Linked DNA regions of Kitasatospora sp. NBC_00315. The protein of the gene in region 2 interacts with the protein of the main gene of each other region in a pairwise test. Links are inferred from orthologs where the notes say so. Each region holds a gene or a part of one and is shown on either strand. Other genes may lie near its edges.

Region 1 (3,257 bases), 3.3 Mb from region 2 along the record:
GCCGCGTCCTGGTCGCGGTTCTCCGCCACGTCCGTGACACCGAGTCCGGCCAGGAGTGCGCTGTCCTCGGCGGGGTAGGTCTTGGTCACGACGATCAGCCGGACCTCGCCCCGGGCCCGGCCGGCGGCGTCGCAGGCCGCGGCGATCCGGCGCTCGACCGCGTCGAGGTTGGCCCCGAGCTCCTCAGAGCGAGCCCGCTGACCGTCCGTCAGGGCGTCCAGGAAGGCGGGCCCGCCGGGGAACGGACCGTAGATGTCATTCGTCATGAGAGTTCAGAGCCCAACCAGACGTAGCTCGCGAGCCGGCCGGTGCGCTGCTCGCGGCGATAGGAGAAGTGATCGGCGGATTCCAGGGTGCAGACAGATGATCGCACCAACTCGGTGACTCCCGCACCGGTCAACTGCTCCTCGACCCCGGCCGCGATGTCCAGGGCCGGCGTCCCCCAGGAGGTCTCGCCGTGGGCGGCGGGCACCAGGGCGGCCACCTCGGCGCGCAGTGCGGCCGGAACCTCGTAGCACCGGCCGCAGACCGCCGGGCCGGTGGCCGCGGTGATCCGCTCCGGCCGGGCGCCGAGATCGACCATCGCCCGCACCACCGCCGGGACGACACCCGCCGCCAGCCCGGGCCGCCCGGCATGGGCCGCGCCGACCACACCGGCCGCCGGGTCCGCCAGCAGTACGGGCGTGCAGTCGGCGGTCAGCACCGCCAGCGCCAGCGGCCGGTCGGTGACGATCGCGTCCACCGTCGGGGCGCCGCCCTGCGGCTGCCGCTCGGTCACCACCGCCACGTCCGCGCCGTGCACCTGGTTCATCCAGACCACGTCCGCCGGATCCAGGCCCAGCGAACGGGCCGCGATCCGCCGGTTCTCCCGGACGGCGAGCGGGTCGTCGCCCACCGCGCCGCCGAGGTTCAGCTCCCCGTACGGCGAAATGCTCACCCCGCCCCACCGGTCGGTGAAGGCGAAGTGAGCACCGTTTCGCGCGTCGAGCTGCCTCACTTCAAGAAGTCGGGCACGTCGAGTTCCTCGGCGGGACTCTCCACGTAGGGCTGCCGGGCCGGCTGCACCTGCGGGGGAACCGGCGAGGCGGTCGTGGTGGACGGGCCGTCGGAGTGCCGGGATCCGGACTCGCCCTCCGAGCGCGAGGTCACCGAGCCGATGCTCCCGTACGAGGGCCGGGTGGCCGGGCGCTCGGGGGCGGCGGGCGAGGCGGCCGGGGTCGACTTGACCACCGGGTCGCGGACGATCGCCGGCGGCTGGCCGCCGTCGAACCCGGCCGCGATGACGGTGACCCGGACCTCGTCGCCGAGCGCGTCGTCGATGACCGCGCCGAAGATGATGTTGGCCTCGGGGTGGGCGGCCTCGCTGACCAGCTGGGCCGACTCGTTGATCTCGAACAGTCCGAGGTCCGAGCCGCCGGAGATGGAGAGCAGGACGCCGCGCGCGCCGTCGATGGAGGCCTCCAGCAGCGGCGAGGAGATCGCCATGATGGCGGCCGCCTTGGCGCGGTCCTCCCCGCGGGCGGAGCCGATGCCCATGAGCGCCGAGCCCGCCTCGGACATGACCGACTTGACGTCGGCGAAGTCGAGGTTGATCAGGCCGGGGGTGGTGATCAGGTCCGTGATGCCCTGGACGCCGGAGAGCAGCACCTGGTCGGCGGAGCGGAACGCGTCCAGCACGCTGACCTGGCGGTCCGAGATGGACAGCAGCCGGTCGTTGGGGATGACGATGAGGGTGTCGACCTCTTCGCGCAGGCCGGCGATACCGTCCTCGGCCTGGTTGGCGCGACGGCGGCCCTCGAAGGTGAAGGGGCGGGTCACGACGCCGATGGTCAGGGCGCCGAGCGAGCGGGCGATGTTGGCCACGACGGGCGCGCCGCCGGTGCCGGTGCCGCCGCCCTCGCCGGCGGTCACGAAGACCATGTCGGCCCCCTTGAGGACCTCCTCGATCTCCTCGCGGTGGTCCTCTGCGGCCTTGCGGCCGACCTCGGGGTTCGCGCCGGCGCCGAGGCCCCGGGTGAGTTCACGGCCCACATCGAGCTTGACGTCGGCGTCGCTCATCAGGAGGGCCTGCGCATCGGTGTTGATCGCGATGAACTCGACGCCCTTGAGACCGACCTCGATCATCCGGTTGATGGCGTTGACACCACCGCCGCCGATGCCGACGACCTTGATGACTGCGAGGTAGTTCTGCGGTGCTGCCACGTCGAAGGCCTCTCGCCTCGAATTTCCGGGTCGGCCCGGCGCCCGGGTGCGCGCCGTTCCGACGGATGTCGATGGGTGGGGAGCCTGGTTCCTGACTGAATGTCCGAAATGCCGACCGCCGACCCGAACCCTAAACTTGACCTTTAGGGTTACTGCTGTGCCTCTGTCACATCACCGTAGGACACAGCCTGGTGACACAGGACACTAGGTCGCGGCGAGCCCGTGTTCAACGAACACGCCGAGCTTCCCTTTTTTCTTTTGAGCCTATGTGATCATCAACCGGCCTGGGAAACCGGGGTGACCGACAAACGGCCGTAGAGAGAACCTACCGGATCATCCCGACACCGCCGGCGCCTCCGGCACGCTCACGTCATAGTTCGTGGCCTTCCGATTCAGCAGCGCGGTCAGCACCTTGGCTTTCCGATCGGTCCGTTCCGGACTCCCCCAGCGCACCGTCGTGCCCCCGCCGAGCTGGAGCCGGATGTCGTCGTACGAGTGCACGGTGACCGCACCGGCCCGCTCGGCGACGGCCGGCGGCAGGCCCGCCGCCACCGCCACCGCCCCCTGGACCAGCTGTTGGCGGGTGATCACGCCGATCGCGTCGTTCGCCTGCTGACTGAGTTGCAGCTCGACCACCGGCACACCCGCGGGGGCGGTCGCCTCGGTGGCGAAACTCACCCCGCCCGCATCCATCTGGGTGAACTGCCCGTCGTCACCCTTGACGGCGGCGACGGGCTTGCGCTGCACCACCTTGACCTGGAGGGTGTGCGGCCAGCCGCGCCAGACCTCGGCCGAGGCCACCCGCGGGATCGACTCCACCCGGCGCCTGGCGTCCGCGAGGTCGACCCGCGCGAGCGGCCCGTCCCCCAGGTTCCCCAGCACCTGGCGGACCTGGTCGGCCGTCAGCCGGTCGTCCCGCACGCCCTGCACCGAGACGCTGCGCACGTCGAGCACCGAGGAGAAGAAGACCAGCCAGGACAGCGCGCCCAGGACAGCGGCGATCAGCACGCCCAGCACCGTGAAACCGCGCCGGGAGAGGCGCAGGCGGGGAGCGT
Region 2 (3,211 bases):
GGCGCCGCTGGTGCAGCCCCACCCCGTGCCGTCCTACCCAGGGCAGGAGACACCAGTGGCCCAGCCCGACCCGCAGCCTCGCAAGCAGCGCGGCGGCCGCAATCTCCAGGCCGCGATAGGCGTGGGCGTCGGCCTCGGTGCGGTGATCATCGCCTCGCTGTTCTTCGTCAAGGCCCTGTTCCTGGTCGTGGTGATGGCCGCCGTCGTGGTCGGCGTCTGGGAGCTCTCCAGCCGACTCACGGAGCGCAAGGAGATCAGGTCGCCGCTGGTCCCGGTGGCGGCCGGCAGCGTGGCGATGCTCTCCACCGGCTACTGGGCCGGTGTGCAGTGGGCCGCCGCCTCGCTCGCCCTGACCGGCCTGGCGGTGATGGTGTGGCGGATGGCCGCGCCGCCGGAGAACTACCTCCGGGACGTGACGGCGGGCATCTTCACCGCCTTCTACGTGCCGTTCCTGGCCACCTTCGTCGCGATGATGCTGGCCGCGGACGACGGACCGCAGCGGATCGTGCTCTTCCTGATCGTCACGGTCTGCAGTGACACCGGGGCCTACGCGGTGGGCTACAAGTTCGGGAAGACCAAGCTGGCACCCACCATCAGCCCGGGCAAGACCCGCGAGGGCCTGGCGGGCGGCATCGCGCTGTCGATGCTGGCCGGGGCGTTGCTGATGCAGTTGATCATCGACGACGGCATCTGGTGGCAGGGCCTGATCCTGGGGGGCTGTGCGGCCGTCACCGCGACCCTCGGCGACCTCGGCGAGTCCATGATCAAGCGCGATCTGGGGATCAAGGACATGGGCACGCTCCTCCCGGGCCACGGCGGCATCATGGACCGGCTGGACTCGCTGCTGCCGACCGCGCCCGTGGTCTGGCTGCTGCTCGCGGCCTTCGTCGGCAGCTGACCGGTAGGCAGTCGGCCGGTCACGTGCCCACCCGGTCACGTGCCCACCCGGTCACGAGCCCACCCGGTCACGAGCCCACCCGGTCACGAGCCCACCACCGCGTGCACCACCTCCGCAGGCCCCGGCGACCTCGCCGGGGCCTGCGGCCCGCCCGAGGCCCGTCCGGGGGCCGTGCGAGGCGCCCGGGGTCGGGGGACGGCCGCCGGCGGGCGTCAACCGGGGCACTTGCCGTCATCTGCGACACTTGAACAACCATGCCTGTACCCGGAGAACTGACCTTTGTCGCGCCGCGTGGCGCCAAGCCCCCGCGACACCTTGCCGACCTCAGCCCCGCCGAGCGCAAGGAGGCCGTCGCCGAGCTGGGCGAGCAGCCGTTCCGCGCCAAGCAGCTGTCCAACCACTACTTCGGCCGGATGTCGAACGACCCGGCCGAGTGGACGGACATCCCCTCGGCCAGCCGCGAGAAGCTGACCGAGGCGCTGCTGCCGGAGCTGATGTCGGTCGTGCGCCACGTCTCGTGCGACGAGGACACCACGCGCAAGACGCTGTGGAAGCTCTTCGACGGCACGCTCGTCGAGTCGGTGCTGATGCGCTACCCGGACCGGGTCACCATGTGCATCAGTTCACAGGCCGGCTGCGGCATGAACTGCCCGTTCTGCGCGACCGGTCAGGCCGGCCTGACGCGCAACCTGTCCACCGCCGAGATCGTCGAGCAGATCGCGGCCGGCATGCGCGCGCTGAGGGCCGGGGAGATCCCCGGCGGCGAGGCCCGCCTGTCGAACGTGGTCTTCATGGGCATGGGCGAGCCGCTGGCCAACTTCAACCGGGTGCTGAAGTCGATCCGCCGCCTCACCGACCCCGCGCCGGATGGCTTCGGCATGTCGCAGCGCGGCATCACGGTCTCCACCGTCGGTCTCGTTCCCGCCATGAACCGCCTGGCGGACGAGGAGCTCAGCGTGCGCCTCGCCCTCTCGCTGCACGCGCCGGACGACGAGCTGCGAAACGAGCTCGTGCCGGTCAACACCCGCTGGAACGTCGCGGAGGTCCTCGACGCGGCCTGGAACTACGCGGAGAAGTCCGGCCGGCGGATCTCCATCGAGTACGCGTTGATCAAGGACATCAACGACCAGGCCTGGCGCGCCGACCTGCTGGGCCGCTTGATCAAGAAGCACCGGGTCCACGTCAACCTGATCCCGCTCAACCCCACGCCCGGCTCGAAGTGGACGGCGTCCCGCCCCGAGGACGAGCGCGAGTTCGTCCGGGTGCTGCAGTCGCACGGTGTGCCGACGACGGTCCGTGACACCCGCGGCCAGGAGATCGACGGCGCCTGCGGTCAGCTCGCCGCCGCCGGCTGACCTTCACAGGGACGCGCGCTCCGCGACGGCGCCGCCGCCGAGGCCCGGTCAGGCCAGGACGGCGGCGCCGAGCAGAGCGGTGAGCCCGCCGGTAACCAGCAGGACGGTGCCGGCGGTGAGCACCCGAAGGGCGACGGCGCCGTACAGCAGTCGGGGCGGGGCTCCGAGCCTGAGCAGGTCCTCGGTGACGTCCCGCCGCGTGCCGCGGATCTCGGCCAGCCTGGTGAGGACCGCGGCGACGGCGCACCCGACGACCAGCCCGGTCTCGACGACCGGTAGGACGTCGGCGGTGCCGGGGGCGGCCACCCAGTACCGGATCACCGTCAGGACCACCGCGAGGGTCAGTGCGAGGACGGCCAGCGGCGGGCCCAGCCGGCGGGCCTGCGCGGTCAGGCCCCGCCCGGCCAGCAGGCGCAGCGGGGTCGGCCGGGCGATCGCCAGCAGCCGTCCGGCCCAGGCCAGCAGCGGCCCGGTCAGCAGGGCCAGGCCCAGCGCGGTGACGGCCCAGCCGGCGAGCGTGGCGAGGTTGCTGCTGCCGAGCCCGGCGGGCAGCCGGACGGGTCGGGCGTTCTCCCCGGCGCCGGGCCGCAGGCCGTAGAGCTCCAGGGCGACGCCGGTGACGAGCAGGCCGACGGGCACCGCGACCCGCAGGACGTGGAAGCGGTGCGGTGCGGGGCGCGGTCCGCTGCCGGGCAGCGTGTCGCCGACCGGTACGGCGATCGCGGCGCCGGCTCCGGCGAGCAGGGGCAGCAGGGCCAGCAGGGTGACCGGGGCCGCGGCGGGCAGGGCCACACCCATGCCGAGCTCGGGGGCCAGCGTCGCACCCGCGATGTCGTTGCGAAGGACGAGGAAGACCACCAGCGTCAGGGCGCTGCCGAGGCCGGCGGCGAGGGCGCTCTCCCCGGCGATCAGGGCGCGGATCCGGCCGGGGCCGGCGCCCGCGCTGATCAGCCCGGCG

Evidence for each region.
Region 1: the proteins of rlmN (region 2) and ftsZ interact in binary tests that used the Escherichia coli proteins (3 or more experiments, as listed by UniProt). The link is inferred for Kitasatospora sp. NBC_00315 from one-to-one orthologs.

Annotation. Positions count from the first base shown.
Region 1 is NZ_CP108025.1:6,145,454-6,148,710, reverse strand. What follows is about bases 99-3,044. They hold ftsZ (cell division protein FtsZ), read right to left. Parts: upstream 2,203-3,044; coding sequence 994-2,202; downstream 99-993. Other genes in these bases: OG823_RS25615 (cell division protein FtsQ/DivIB), read right to left, coding at 2,536-3,044; pgeF (peptidoglycan editing factor PgeF), read right to left, coding at 263-997; OG823_RS25630 (YggS family pyridoxal phosphate-dependent enzyme), read right to left, coding at 99-266. Outside these bases: more of OG823_RS25630, read right to left, coding at 1-98; more of OG823_RS25615, read right to left, coding at 3,045-3,257. UniProt on the Escherichia coli protein: Essential cell division protein that forms a contractile ring structure (Z ring) at the future cell division site. The regulation of the ring assembly controls the timing and the location of cell division.
Region 2 is NZ_CP108025.1:2,857,493-2,860,703, reverse strand. Bases 303-3,202 are described here. They hold rlmN (23S rRNA (adenine(2503)-C(2))-methyltransferase RlmN), read left to right. Parts: upstream 303-1,152; coding sequence 1,153-2,253; downstream 2,254-3,202. Other genes in these bases: OG823_RS11345 (hypothetical protein), read right to left, coding at 2,302-3,202; OG823_RS11355 (phosphatidate cytidylyltransferase), read left to right, coding at 303-898. In the rest of the region: more of OG823_RS11355, read left to right, coding at 1-302; more of OG823_RS11345, read right to left, coding at 3,203-3,211.